One region of the Sphingomonas olei genome, then DNA from elsewhere that is predicted to be linked to it. Evidence: riboswitches for the same ligand, from Rfam matches in the RefSeq annotation. Region 1 holds a riboswitch; the other holds the start of a gene.
The links. Region 1 has a riboswitch for cobalamin ahead of ACH0BU_RS14825 (putative oxygenase MesX). Riboswitches for the same ligand answer to the same signal wherever they lie in the genome.
Positions count from the first base shown of each region.

Region 2: linked by a shared signal. The riboswitch ahead of ACH0BU_RS10730 (TonB-dependent receptor plug domain-containing protein) and the one ahead of ACH0BU_RS14825 (putative oxygenase MesX) in region 1 are both predicted to bind cobalamin.

Region 1 covers NZ_JBIQEU010000017.1:40,650-47,805, forward strand. The annotation lists gene ACH0BU_RS14810 (TonB-dependent receptor) at 1-33, opposite strand, end outside; gene ACH0BU_RS14815 (DUF2946 family protein) at 143-532, opposite strand; gene ACH0BU_RS14820 (methionine synthase) at 642-1,670, opposite strand; gene ACH0BU_RS14825 (putative oxygenase MesX) at 1,697-2,680, opposite strand; cobalamin riboswitch at 2,804-3,027, opposite strand; gene ACH0BU_RS14830 (outer membrane protein) at 3,110-3,751, opposite strand; gene ACH0BU_RS14835 (TonB-dependent siderophore receptor) at 3,880-6,036, opposite strand; gene ACH0BU_RS14840 (hypothetical protein) at 6,152-6,478, shown strand; gene ACH0BU_RS14845 (PepSY-associated TM helix domain-containing protein) at 6,475-7,156, shown strand, end outside.
Region 2 covers NZ_JBIQEU010000008.1:62,584-69,739, forward strand. The annotation lists gene ACH0BU_RS10710 (DnaJ C-terminal domain-containing protein) at 1-703, opposite strand, end outside; gene ACH0BU_RS10715 (hypothetical protein) at 905-1,099, shown strand; gene ACH0BU_RS10720 (hypothetical protein) at 1,164-1,565, shown strand; gene cobO (cob(I)yrinic acid a,c-diamide adenosyltransferase) at 1,609-2,223, shown strand; cobalamin riboswitch at 2,245-2,446, shown strand; gene ACH0BU_RS10730 (TonB-dependent receptor plug domain-containing protein) at 2,569-4,428, shown strand; gene ACH0BU_RS10735 (ABC transporter substrate-binding protein) at 4,511-5,332, shown strand; gene ACH0BU_RS10740 (FecCD family ABC transporter permease) at 5,329-6,297, shown strand; gene ACH0BU_RS10745 (ABC transporter ATP-binding protein) at 6,288-7,040, shown strand; gene ACH0BU_RS10750 (homocysteine S-methyltransferase family protein) at 7,086-7,156, shown strand, end outside.

The DNA.
Region 1 (7,156 bases):
GGCGCCGCCGCCGAGCAACAGGCTGCGGACCATGACAGGACTTTCTTGCTGACGAGGGCCTGCCGGGCACGCGACGCGGCAGGGACGCCACCGCGCGAAAGCGAGGCGGCAGTGTCGCCGGCCGGTCGATCCGGTCGGCGCGTCAGATCAGCAGCGGTGGTCCGCGCAACGGAGGGCGCAGGTAGAGGGCGGCGCGCGGCAGGCGCCGCACCATCGGGCGAAGCGCCTGGCCCGCCACGATCGCCAGCGCGGCGACCAGCAGCACGGCATCGACCGCACCTAGGAACTGCGTCGAAAGCCCGGCAAAGGCGCAGGGCATGTCGCCCGCGCCACCATCCTTGGACGAGTCACTGCCGGGCGTGGCATGATCCATACCCGGGATGACGATCTCCATCGTCTGCGGGCCGAAGCCCGAACAGACCGCGACGGTGATCCGCCCGTCATCGGGAACGATCATGTAGCCGGTGGGGACCAGCACCTTCAGCAGCAACGCCGCGGCACAGATCAGCACTGGGACCAGGCGTTGCGCCAACAGATTCCGGATCGCCCCCACGATACCGTGGGTATCGCCTGCGTGCGGCGGTGTCACTGGGACATTTTGTCGCGGGGGATAATCAGGTTGGAAATGGGCGTCGCGGGCTTCAGCCGGTCAGTTCCTGCCGGACGATCTGCGCGCCAGCGCCCAGCGCCTTCAGCTTGCCCTGCGCCACGGCACGCGGCAGCGGGGCCATGCCGCAATTGGTGGCCGGATAAAGCTTGTCCGCATCGACGAAGCGCAGCGCCTGGCGGAGCGTCTCGGCAACCTCCTGCGCGGTTTCGACCTGTTCGGTCGCGACGTCGATCGCGCCGACCATGACCTTCTTGCCCCGGATCAGTTCCATTAGATCCATCGGCACCCGCGAATTGCGGCATTCGAGCGAGATGATGTCGATGCTCGATTGCTGCAGGCGAGGGAAGGTTTGCTCATATTGCCGCCACTCGGAGCCGAGCGTCTTTTTCCAGTCGGTATTGGCCTTGATGCCATAGCCGTAGCAGATGTGCACCGCCGTCTCGGCGGTCAGCCCCTCGGCGGCGCGTTCCAGCGCAGCGATGCCCCAGTCGTTCGCCTCGTCGAAGAACACGTTGAACGCCGGTTCGTCGAACTGGATGATGTCGACCCCAGCCGCCTCCAGCTCCCGCGCCTCCTGGTTGAGGATGCCGGCAAATTCCCACGCCAGCTTCTCCCGGCTGCGGTAATGCGCGTCGTACAAGGTATCGATCATCGTCATCGGGCCGGGGAGGGTCCATTTGATCGGTTGATCGGTCTGCGCGCGCAGATAGCGGGCATCATCGACGAACACAGGACGGGGGCGCGACACGGGGCCGGTTACCGTCGGCACGCTGGCGTCGTAGCGATTGCGGATGCGCACGGTCTCCCGACGATCGAAGTCGACGCCGTTCAGATGCTCGATGAAGGTGGTGACGAAATGCTGGCGGGTCTGCTCGCCGTCGCCGATGATGGTGATCCCGGCCTGGCGCTGATCATCCACCGCAAGCCGCAGGGCGTCGCGCTGCGCATCCGCGAGTTCGGCATCGGCGAGCTTCCACGGCGACCAGAGCGTCTCCGGCGTGGCGAGCCACGCGGGCTTGGGCAGACTGCCGGCGGTGGTGGTCGGCAACACTGTGGTCATCATTGGATTCCTTGGGTGAATGGGGGTCACAGGCCGCACGTCGCTGACCATTGTTCGAGCATCGCGCCATGCGGGCGGATGACATGTTCCTCGGCAAAGCGGCCCTGCGCGACGGCGAGGCGGCTGCGTTCTTCGCGGTCGTAGGCGATGCGCGTCAGCGAATAATCCTGCCGCGTGAGGCTGGGCCGATAGTCATGCGCGGCGACCGAATTGGCGTTGTAGATTTCCGGCCGGTAGATCTTCTGGAAGGTCTCCATCGTCGCGACGGTGCTGGCCAGTTCGACATGGGTATAATCGTCGAGCAGCCGACCCTGATGGTAGAAGGCGAGCGGGGCGGCGGCGTGCGGCGGCATGAAATAGCGCACCGCGAGGCCCATCTTGGCGAAATAGCTGTCGGTCGCGGAGTGATGCTCGCATCGATACTCCACGCCCAGGACCGGGTGGGAGTTGGTGGTGCGATGATAGATCTCGCGGCTGGAGACGCTGAGGCAGAACACCGGCGGCTTGCCAAACTGGTCGCGATAGGCGCTGGAGCCCAAGAAGTGCCGGAACAGCTTGCCATGTAACTCGCCGAACCCCTCCGGCGCACCGCCGCATGGGCTGCGCCGCTGGTAATCGGGCAGGCGGATGCTGAAATCATAGTCGCGGATGTAGGAGGACAGGCTGTTGCCGGTCATGCCGTCGGTCCACGCGCCGCTCTGCCGGTCGAGCACCGTCGTCGCCAGCATCTCGATCAGCGGCAGGCCGACCGGGTCGCCATCGGTGATCGCCAGGTGAGCGGAGACGATGCGCAGCGCGAGGGCGTAGCGATCACCGCCGGGATTGTCCCAGTGCATCAGTGCGTTGAAGCGATTGTCGATCATCCGCAGCGTGTTGCGCAGGTTCTCTGCCCGCGCCTCGCCCCGCGCCAGATTGGCGAAGTTGGTGGTCAGCCGCGTACTGTCGCCGGGCTGATAGTCCTCGTCAAAAGGGATGCTGCTGGTCGTGAACGTGAAACCGCTGTTCGTCATGACTCACCTGCTGTTGTACGAACAGGGGAGCCAGAGGGAGCGCGCACGTCATCGATGGTCCGCGATGGCAGTCACCATCCACGGTTCTCCGGCGCGATCCACCGGAGGAACCCCCGTCCGAGGAACGTTATCGCGTCGGAGGCAGGTCTCCTGGCTTGCGGGTCAACACGGCAGTTCCGGCCTTCCCGGACCCGTTACAGGGCCCAGTGACACGAAATGGAACTGCCGCTCTCCGCTCACAGTTGCGGGGGCAGCGCCGGAATCCGCCCCTTCTGGAACGTCACCGGCTTCCCGTCTTAGCCCCATCGCCACGCCTGGGATGGGGAACCTCGACAGGGCCGGTTGAACATCATCCAACCAGCCCTGTCAATGCTGATATAAAGATATGTTTATATCATGATGTCCGCTGCGGTCGTGCCGCTGCATTCATCAGAAACGAATGCCGATGCCGGCCACGACCTGATGCCGCTGCGGACGGAATTTGGAATAGGTGATGCCGTCGTCGAACTTGTCAGCCGAATAGTTGGTGAAGACGTATTCGAGCTTTCCATAGACGTTGTTGGCGACCATTACCTCGCCGCCGGCACCCAGATGGAAGCCGCCGTGATTGTCCTTGAACCGCACCCGTTCGTCATCGACGAAATCATCGGCCTCGAACTTCAGCTGGCCGTTGGAATAGCCGCCCTTAAGATAGACGACGCCCTGGTCCGTGACGTAGCCCGCCCGTGCGCCGACGGTGAAATTGCGTCCGCCCTTCAGACAGGCACGATCGCCGAACGGGCTGGTGTCGCAGTCCTTGATGGACGATCCCTCGACCCCGACATAGCCGCCAACCAGGAACCGGCTGTCGGTGACATAGTCATAGCCCGCTTCGATACCGTAAGTGACGCCGCTCTTTCCGTTCTTGTCGGAAATGTCTACCAGAGGGTCGCGAAATTCAGTCTTGAACTCACCCCGGTCCCAGCCGAACCGGGCTTCGACGCGACCGCTGGATTGGATCGCCCCGGCGGATTGCGCCGCAGCGGGCGCAGCGATGAGGATCGCAAGCGCGGTCCCGATGAAATACTTCATATCGCCTCACTCTCTTTGGCCGGATCACTCTTTACCGACACCCGCGACATAAGCGCGGCCCAAGCCACGGCATATCGGGAGATGCACGTATCGCGCGGCGCATGGTGGAAATGCGCCGCCGAAACCGATCAGAAGCGAAAGCCGAGTGTCGCCATGACGTTGCGCGGCGCGGCCATGAAGCAGTCGCCACGCGCCAGGCAGGAGGCGAAGGCGCGTTCGTCGAACAGATTGGTCGCGTTGACCGCGAGACGCCACTGGTTCCAGCTGACCTCCGCCAGCGCGTCCACGGTAGTACGTGCGGGCGTCACGATCGTGTAGAGCGTGCCGGGCGCAATCGCGGGGTTGAGGGCATAAGGATCGAGCGGGCCGGTCGACTTGCTGTTGCCGCTGTAGACGATGCCGGCACCGAGCCGCAGCTGCGGACCGTCCGCGCTGGTCGCGAAGGTCTTCGTCGACCACAAGGATGCGGTGTGCCGCGGCATGTAATCGAGGCTGGTGTTCACTTCCGAATCCAGCTCGCTGTAGCCGTAGTTCAGCAGCAGTTCGAAATTGCCCGGCAGCGTGTGGCTGGCCTCGAATTCGAACCCCTTGGTCGTGAGCTCGCCGGACTGAGTGGTCACGTTGTTGGCGAGGTAGAGGACGCGGTTGCGCTCCTTGATGTGGAATCCGGTGACGGTGACGAGCGTGGTGGGCGCGGGCTGCCACTTCACGCCGGCTTCATATTGCGTGCCGGTCTGCGGTCTGAATGGATTGCCCGGAACACCGCCGGGCCCGGACAGCCGCCCGGCGATCGGCAGGAAGCTTTCGGTATAGCTGAAGAAAGGCGAGATGCCGGCGCCGATCTCCCCGATAATGCCGGCACGGAAGGTGGTGGCGTTGTCTTCCTGCCCCGACGAATTGGTGACATGGTCCCGGCGGGCGCCGACGATCACCGAGACACGGTCGAACAGACGGATCTGGTCCTGCACGTACACGCCGAGCTGCTTTTGCGATTCATTGACGAACGGACCCGTCGGATCGTAGGTCAGCAGTGCATCGTAATCGATGTCATAGAGGTCGACGACCTCCGGCGCAGGCGACAGCGCTACGCCCCGCTTTCCGACCTTGTTCCAGCTATAGTCCAGCCCGACAAGCAACGTGTGTTCGACATTGGCGCCGGTGTTGAAAGTGAACTGCAGATTGTTGTCGGTCGAGAAGACGTTCATCCGCGCGTCGCTGGCATCAGCGGTCAGGCCGATATGGCGACCGTCGGTGCCATAGACCGAAAAGGGATCGGTCGGGTTGGTGTAGCTGTCGGCATAATGGGTGAAATATTCGAGGTCGCTGTCGATGTAGCGCGCCTTGAGGCTGAGCCGGACATTGTCGGAGAAACGGTGCACCAGCTGCCCGCCGCCCTGCAGTGAGCGTCCGTTGTAGCGATCCCACCCCGCCTTGCCGACGAACGTATAGGGATCGAGCCGCGCGCCCGGGTTTGCGGGATTGGGGCGGAAGGTGCCGACGATCGGCAGGAACTGCGAGGTCGAGCCGGTATCGTCCTCCTGGTACAGACCGGTCAGGATGATGTCGGTCGCGGCGGTCGGCTGCCAGCGGATCGAAGGCGCGGCCATCACGCGGTCATCGGGGACGTTGTCGACATAGGTGTCGGCATCGCGCACGCGGCCCACCAGGCGCACCGCCAGCGTGTCGGTGACGGCTAGGTTGACGTCGCCCAGCGCTTCCTTGCGGTTGTAATTGCCATAGACGAGGTTGAGTTCGCCGCCGGTGCGAAATTCCGGCACCTTGGACACCAGATTGACGAGGCCGCCGATCGACCCCTGGCCAAACAGAACCGAGGCAGGCCCGCGCACGATTTCCACACGGGAAAAGTTATACGGGTCCGAGGTGATGCTGGCGTAATAAGAGAAGATGTCGCGCATGCCGTCGCGGAACTGCAGCGCATTGATGCCGCGCACGTTGAACCCGTCGACGCGGGTGTCACGGCCATAGGGGTTGGCGAGCACGCCGGCGGCGTATTTCACCGTGTCGCTGATGTTGATCGCGCCCTGCGAAAGATAGGTGCCCGAATCGATGATCGTCAGCGGCTGGGGCACCTGCGTCAGCGGGGTTTCGGTCTTGGTACCGGCATTGCTGCCCACGACGACGATTTCGTCCTCCGGCGTGGTGGCCGCGTCGGTCTGCTGGGTAGCGGCGGGGGCGCCGGACGGGGTGAGCGCAGCCTCCTGCGCCAGAGCGGTCTGGCTCAGCAGCGCGCTTGCTACCCCCGCCGCTACGATCAGTTTCGCCATGTCCGCCCTTTCGAGAAATGTAATCGTTCGTTGCCGGCGCCCTCTAAATGCGTGCGAAAGATTATCAATAGCATTTTTCTTGCCATCGGCGGATCGTGTTTCTATTCGCTGCGCCATGGCCGAGCCGACCCCTTCAGCGCAGCCGAACGCCCGCCAGCGATGGGCGCGAATCCTGCTCGCCGGGCCGGGCGCGATCATCGTGACGCTGGCGCTGCTGGCCGGCATGCCGCTGTGGCTGCCGGGCGGCGCCGCAGGAATCGACAATCTGGCTATTCCGCTGGTGATGGCGCCCCTGATCTGGGCGCTGCTGTTTTTTCACGCCTGCCTTGATCGTAACCTGACGCGAGTCGCGCTGGTCGCTGGCGCATTGCTGCTGGTCCATGGCGGACTGGTCGCCACCCGCATGATGGCCGGGCCCCCTGCCGCGGAGAGGAACCTATGATTCAACTGAGGAAGGATCAGACCAAGGCGATGGTCGCGGTCCACGGCTGGTCGGGCATCCTGCTCGGCCTGCTGTTGTATGCGGTGGTGCTGACCGGCACGGCGGCGGTGTTCGCGCACGAGATCGGCGCCTGGTCGGCGGGCCATGTGGCGACCAAATCCTCCTTCGCGCAGCCGGTCGACGCCACGCTGCGCCGCCTGACCGCGCAGACGCCGCGGCAGTATCGGGAAGCGGTCAACATCTGGGAGACCGGCGACCATGGCCTGGGCGTGTTCTTCCACCGGCACGAGACGGGCGCTGACGGAGTTCCGACCGAGGCCGGCGTCTTCTACCAGCTCGACCATCAGGGGCGGGTGCTGAACGCCACCACCGGCAATATCGACGACCTGTTCGGGCCGCGCAACGACGATGCGCTGAGCACCTTCCTGGTCGACACGCACGTCCGGTTGCATGTGCCCAACCCATGGGGGCTGGTGCTGACCGGGATCCTGGGGCTGGCGATGCTGGTCGCCGCCATTTCGGGGCTGCTGATCCACCGCCATCTGTTCAAGGACATCTTCACCCTGCGCCGCGGTGCCAAGCCGGTGCTGGCGACGCGCGACCGCCATAGCGTGGCGGGCACGTGGAGCCTGCCGTTCGCCTTCGTACTGGCGTTCACCGGCAGCTTCTTCTCCTTCT
Region 2 (7,156 bases), on a different contig from region 1:
CCGCCTCCGCCAGGGTGATCGGCAGGTCGAGGCGAACGTCGTCGCCATCGCGGGTGAAGAAGCGGTGCGGCTGGATGTCGATCGTGACGATCGCATCGCCGGCGCCGCCCGGACCCTGCTCACCCTTGCCCGACAGGCGCATCTGCGTCCCCGTCTCGACGCCGGGCGGCAGTTTCAGGTCGATTGTCTTGCCATCGGCCAGCGTGATCCGCTGCGGCTCCAGCGCGGCGGCATCGACGAAGGGGACGCGCAGCCGATAGGCGACATTCTCGCCACGCGGCGCGGTGCGCTGCCGCCGGCCGAAGCCGCTGGAAAAGCCGCCGCCAGCCCCGCCGGCGCGGCCGCCGAACAGCCCTTCGAAGATGTCGGACATGTCGACGCCCTCGGCGCCGCCGAAATCCTCGCTGCGGAAACCGCCGCCGGCGGAGCGCCCGCCGGCAAAGCCGCCGCCGCCAAAGCCCGCCCCGAAGGGCGAGGTGGGATTGCCATCGGCATCGATCTCGCCGCGGTCGAACCGGGCGCGCTTGTCCTTGTCGCTCAGCAGGTCATAGGCATTGGTGACCTGGCTGAAGCGTTCCGCCGCCTTGGGATTGTCCTGATTACGGTCGGGATGCAGCTCCTTTGCGAGCTTGCGATATGCTTTCTTGATCTCGGCCTCGGAGGCGCCACGCGCTACGCCGAGCGTCGAATATGGATCAGCCATTGTTGCCCCGTTGGTGTGTTACCCGGCTATGTGGGGCAGCGCCCGAGCGAGTGCAATGCAGGTTATCCGTCATCCGCATCCGTGAGGGGAGGGCTTTGCTGTGCGGGCGATCGAGCAGCCTGGCCGGTGGAACGTTCCGCCCGGCGGTATTTACCGCCCGCGGGGTTCCCGCGCCGTGCCGACGCGGCTAGGGCGCGCGCCATGCAATCCGACCTGTGCTCCCCTGACCTATATGCCGATGCCGGCCGGCCGTTGATCGATGTCGTCCGCGAGGCGCTGCGCATGGCGGACATGCTGGGGCTGTCGACCACCAGCCTTCACCTGAATGCCGCGCTGGTGACGCTGGACGGCGAGGGCGTGCCGCCGATGGCGAAACAGGTCTGCGCACGCTGCTGATCGCGCTGCCGCCGGCCTGTCGATGGTCAGCGTGCGTTCAGCAAGCCGGGCGCAGCCTTGTCGCATGAAGATGTTTGCACCCGCCCTTCTCGCCGCGGCCGTGCTGGCCGCTCCCGCCACCGCAGCCCCGCGCGACACGCCGGAGGTGCAATTGCAAAAGGCGCTCGCCGGGCGCGTCGCTGGGGAGCCGGTGCGCTGCATCAGCACCACCGCGATCACGTCAACGCAGATCATCGACAAGAAAGCGATCATCTACCGCGTCGGCAGCACCCTGTATCTCAACGAGCCGCAGACCGGCGCTGACCAGCTCAACGATTTCGACGCGCTGCTGAACCGCTGGGCCGGCCCGCAATTGTGCCGGACCGATTCGCTCCAGCTGCTCGATCGCACGTCGCGCATCCCGCGCGGCTTCGTCGTGCTCGGCGATTTCGTGCCCTACAAGAAGGCGCCTGCCGCGGCGAAATGAGCCGGCGGTTGCCAGCTGCGCGGCACATGACGATAGCGCGCGGATGACCGACGCACCCGACGATCACGCCCGGCACAATGAACGGATGCGCCGCATGAAGGTGGCGCGCGACAAGATGCAGGCGCGCCGCACGCTGGAGCGCGGGCTGCTGATCGTCCACACCGGCAACGGCAAGGGGAAGTCCTCCGCCGCCTTCGGCATGGCGATCCGCTCGGTCGGCTGGGGGATGCGCGTGGCGATCCTGCAGTTCGTGAAGGGCACGTGGGAAACCGGCGAGCGCAACTTCTTCACCGACCACCCGTCCGACCTCGTCAGCTTCGAAAGCATGGGGGAGGGGTTCACCTGGGACACGCAGGATCGTGCGCGCGACATCGCCGCGGCGCGCCGCGGCTGGGAGCGGGCGAAGGAACTGATCCTCGATCCCGAGATCGACTTCGTGATCCTCGACGAACTCAACATCGTGCTTGCCGACGATACGCTGCCGTCGGCGGAGGTGCTGGCGTTCCTGAAGGAGCGGCCGCTGACCAAGCATATCTGCATCACCGGGCGCGGCGCGCGGGCAGAGCTGGTCGAAATCGCCGATCTGGTCACCGAATTCGGGGAGGTGAAGCACCCGTTCAACGCCGGCTTCAACGCGCAAAAGGGCGTCGAATATTGACGCGCCCCGGCCGCTGATCCTAGGGGCGCGGCCGCGAACGGTTCCCGGAGACGGGATGAAAAGGGAAGTCGGGAAGGGCCAACAGCCTGATCCCGCGCTGCCCCCGCAACTGTGATCGGCGAGTGTCGCCCATCCGCGCCACTGGAGGCTTGAGGCTTCCGGGAAGGCCGGGCGGCACGGTGAACCGAGAGCCAGGAGACCTGCCGGTCGCACGTCGATCCATCGCGCGGACGGGGTGTGCCGGGCGGACGAGGCCGAAACCCTCGAGCGAACGACAAGAGGGATCGGCTGACCGGCGGCGCTGTGCAAGGCGCCGGCCGCAGCCCTTTTGTTGGGGCAAGAACAATGAAGACCATGCATTGGCTGGCGGCATCCGCCACCCTGATCGCCGCACCTGCGTTGGCGCAGGAGGGGCCACAGGAAGCGCCGCCGCGCGGCGATATCGTGGTGACGGCCAGCGGCGTGCCGCAGGATGTCGACACCACCGGCCAGGCGGTGACGATCATCGACCGCGAGACGATCGAACAGCGGCAGACGGTGGTGCTGAGCGACCTGTTGCAGACGACGCCGGGCGTGACGATGACTCGCAACGGCGGGGTGGGCACGGTCAATTACGTGCGCATCCGCGGCGCGGAGGCCGACCAGACGCTGACGCTGATCGACGGCGTACGCGTCAACGACCCCTCCTCGCCCGGCGGTGCGTTCGATTTCGCCAATCTGCTCACCGCCTCGGTCGAGCGGGTCGAGGTGGTGCGCGGGCCCAATTCGGTGCCCTGGGGCAGCCAGGCGATCGGCGGTGTCGTCAACGTGATCACCCAGGCGCCGACGCAGCAGCTGCGCGCGCGCGGCAATGTCGAATATGGCGCGATGGATACGCTGTTCGCCAGCGGCGGCATTTCGGGCGGCAGCGGGATCGTCTCCGGTGCGCTCACCGGCGGGTACCTGCGCACTGACGGCATTTCCGCTTATGATCGCGGCATCGAGCGGGACGGCTATCGCCAATATGGCGCCAGTGGCCGGGTGGAAGTGGCGTTCGCGCCCAACATCCGGCTCGACCTGCGTGGGTATTGGGCGGACAGCCGTACCGACCTCGACGGCTTTCCCGCGCCCGCCTTCGCCTTTGCCGATACGCGCGAATATTCCACGGCGCAGGAATTGTACGGCTATGCCGGGCTGAACGCCGATTTCCTCGACGGCCGGTTCCGCAACGTGCTGGCGTTCCAGATCGCCGATATCGACCGCGACAATTACGACCCCGATGTCGGCGCCGCGCCATTGTTCCTGTCGCGCGGGCGCAGCGAACGCTACACCTACAAGGGCGATCTGCAGGCGACGGACCAGATCCGCGTCGTGCTGGGCGCGGAGCATGAGACGACCCGCCTTGCCGATGCCACCGACCGGTTCAGCCGCGGCACGACGAGCGTGTGGGGCGAAGTGATCCTGACGCCGGTCGCGGGACTCGCCATCACCGGGGGCGTGCGCCACGACGATGACGATGCCTTTGGCGGGCGCACCACCTTTGCCGCCAATGCCGCCTATACGCTGCCCACCGGCACGACGCTGCGCGCCAGCTATGCCGAGGGGTTCAAGGCGCCGACCTTGTACCAGCTGTATGCGCCCTTCTACGGCACGCCGACGCTCGACCCGGAAACCGCGAAGAGCTGGGACGCAGGGATCGAGCAGCGGCTGATCGACGACCGGCTGGTTGCCAGCGCGACCTATTTCAATCGCCACACGCGCAACCAGATCGATTTCGACGCGCTGACCTTCACCTACAGCAACATCGCGCGCACGCGCGCCAAGGGCGCCGAGTTCGCGCTGCTGATGCGCCCGGTCGATCGCTTCACCATCAACGCCGCCTATACCCATGTCGACAGCGAGAACCGCAGCGCCGGGCTGGTCGGCAACGATCTGGCGCGCCGGCCGGCGGACAGCGTCAGCGTGTCGGCCGATTATCGTTTCCCCTTCGGGCTGGCGCTGGGCGCGACCGTGCTGACCGTAGGCGACAGTTTCGACGATGCGGCCAATCGCGTTCGGCTCGACGGCTATACGCTGGCGAACCTGCGGGTCGAGCTGCCGCTGAATGACCGCCTGTCGATCTATGGCCGGGTCGAGAATGTGTTCGACGCCGATTACCGCGTGGTCGCCAATTACGGCACGATCGGGCGCGCGGCCTATGGCGGCCTGCGCGTGAAGCTGGACTGAGGCGTCACCGCGCCCGCTCCCGCCCCATCGCGCTCATTTTGATCGCGACGGGGCGGGGACGGGGGCGGTAGGCTGACGATCGATGCGGCTGATCCTGCTCCTTGCGCTGTTGCTCGCCGGCTGTTCCGGCGCGGCGCCGGCGCGCGTTGGCGAGCGGGGTGGCGGGATCGTCTCGCTCAACCCGTGCGCGGACCAGTTGCTGCTCGCGCTGGTGCCGCCGCAGCGGATCGCCGCGATCAGCCATTATTCGCAGGATCCCCGCGCCACCTCGCTCCCGCTCGACGTGGCGCGCCAGTTTCGCGCCACCGCAGGAACGGCGGAGGAGGTGATCGCGCTCGCGCCCGATCTGGTCATCGCGAGCAGCTTCACGCCGCCCGCGACCCGCGCGGCGTTTGAGCGCGCGGGGCTGCGGACCCTGTACCTCGATTCCCCCACGACGATCGCCGCCAGCCGCGCGCAGATCGCCGAGGTCGCCGCCGCTGTCGGCGCAACGCGGCGGGGCGGAGCGCTCGACGCGCGAATCGCCGGCGCGCTGGCAGCGACACGTGGCGACGGGCCCGGCCCGTCCGCCTTGCTGTTCATCGGCGGCGACCTTGCCAATGGTGACGGCACGCTGCTGCACGAGATGATGGGCCACGTCGGGCTGCGCGATGCCGCCGCCGATTACGGCCTGGCGATGACCGGGCGGTTGCCGGTGGAGACGATCGTTGCCGATCCACCCGCGGCGATCCTGTCCCCCGACGCTGGCGGGCGCACCGCGACGATGCGTCGCCGGTTGCTCGCGGCGAGCGGCGCAGCGACCCGCGAGGCGTCCTTCCCCCGCACGCTCGTCAATTGCGGCGGGCCGACGATCGCGCCTGCGCTGGAGCGGCTTGCCGCAATCCGCCGGAGCCTTGGCGCATGAGCCGCGTGCCGCTGAACGCCGCCCTGCTGCTGCTCGTCCTCTTGCTGTTCGCCGGCTCGCTGATGGCGGGCAAGGCGTGGGTGCCGCTGGACGCCTGGTGGTCGGGCGATCCGCGCTGGATGATCATCGCCGAACTGCGGCTGCCGCGCGCGTTGCTGGCGACGGTGCTTGGCGCGGTGCTTGGCCTGTCGGGCGCGGTGCTTCAGGGATGGCTGCGCAACCCGCTCGCCGACCCCGGCGTGCTGGGCGTGTCCTCCGCCGCGGCGCTGGGCGCGGTCGCCGCGCTGGTGCTGGGGGTGGCGAGCCAATGGGGCGTGTTCGCTGCGGCAATGGCGGCGGCGATCGGGGCGATGGCGTTGCTCGCCGCGCTCACCTGGCGCGCCGAGAGCCCGGCCGCCTTCGTGCTGGCGGGATCGGTGCTGGCCAGCCTCGCTGCGGCGCTTACCGCCTTTCTCATCTCGATCGCGCCCAATCCTTATGTCGTGGCCGAGGTGCTCGACTGGCTGATGGGCGCGCTGACCGATCGCAGCTTCGCCGATCTGGCCCATGCCGCACCCTTCATGCTGGCCGGCGCGGTGCTGCTGCTCCTGACCGGGCGCAGCCTCGACGCGCTCACGCTGGGCAGCGATGCCGCGCGATCGCTGGGGGTGGACCTCAGGCGCTTGCAGGCGCTGGTCATCGCGGGAACGGGGCTGGCGGTCGGCGCCGGTGTCGCAGTGACCGGCGTGATCGGCTTCGTCGGGCTGGTCGTGCCGCATCTGCTGCGCCCGCTGGTCGGGGCGCGGCCCTCTGCGCTGCTGGTGCCGAGCGCATTGGGGGGGGCGGCGCTGGTGCTCGGTGCGGATACGCTCTGCCGGCTGGTGCCCGGTGCGGGTGAGGTGCGGCTGGGCGTCGCCATGGCGCTGATCGGCGCGCCTTTCTTCCTCGCCCTACTGCTGGGTGAGCGGGGGCGGTCATGGGGCTGATCTCCCGCGATCTGGCCGTTACGCTCGGGCGGCGGCGAATCCTTCACGGCGTCGACGCTGCCTTCGCGTTCGGCCGGGTGACGGTGGTGCTGGGCGCCAATGGCGCGGGCAAGAGCACGCTGCTGCGCGCCGCCGCCGCGCTGGTGCAGGTGGAGGGTGGCGCGGTCAGCATCGACGGCGTCGATGTCGCCGCGCTGTCGCCGCGCGAGCGCGCCAAGGCGATCGGCTACCTGCCGCAGGATTCGGTGGTGCATTGGGACATGCGTGTGCGCGATCTGGTCGCGCTCGGCCGCCTGCCGCACGGCGACGGCGACGCGGCGGCCGTGGAGCGGGCGCTTGCGGCCACGCACACCATCGATCTGGCCGAGTGCGCGGTGCGCAGCCTGTCGGGTGGGGAACGCGCGCGTGTATTGCTCGCGCGGGTGCTGGCCGGCGAGCCGCGCTGGCTGCTCGCCGATGAGCCGCTCGCCAGCCTCGATCCGCTGCACCAACTCGAGACGCTGGCGCTGCTGCGGGATGCGGCGACGCGCGGGATGGGCGTCGTCGTCGTGCTGCACGACCTGACCCAGGCCGCCGCGATCGCCGACGAGGTGCTGCTGCTGAAGGACGGCCGCGTGCTCGCGCATGGCGCCACCGACAGGGTGATGACGCATGCGCACCTCGCCGCGGCTTATGGGGTTGGGGTGGAGGTGCTCGCACGCGCCGACGGCCGCCGCGTGATCGTGCCTGATGAAAGGCTCTGACCACCTGGCTTGAACATATAAAGATATCTTTATATGCTGCGCTTCATGCCCAGCCACGCCAGTCTTGCGCCCGAGGGCGCCCGCGAAGCCCTGCTCGATGCCGCGCGCGAGCGTAT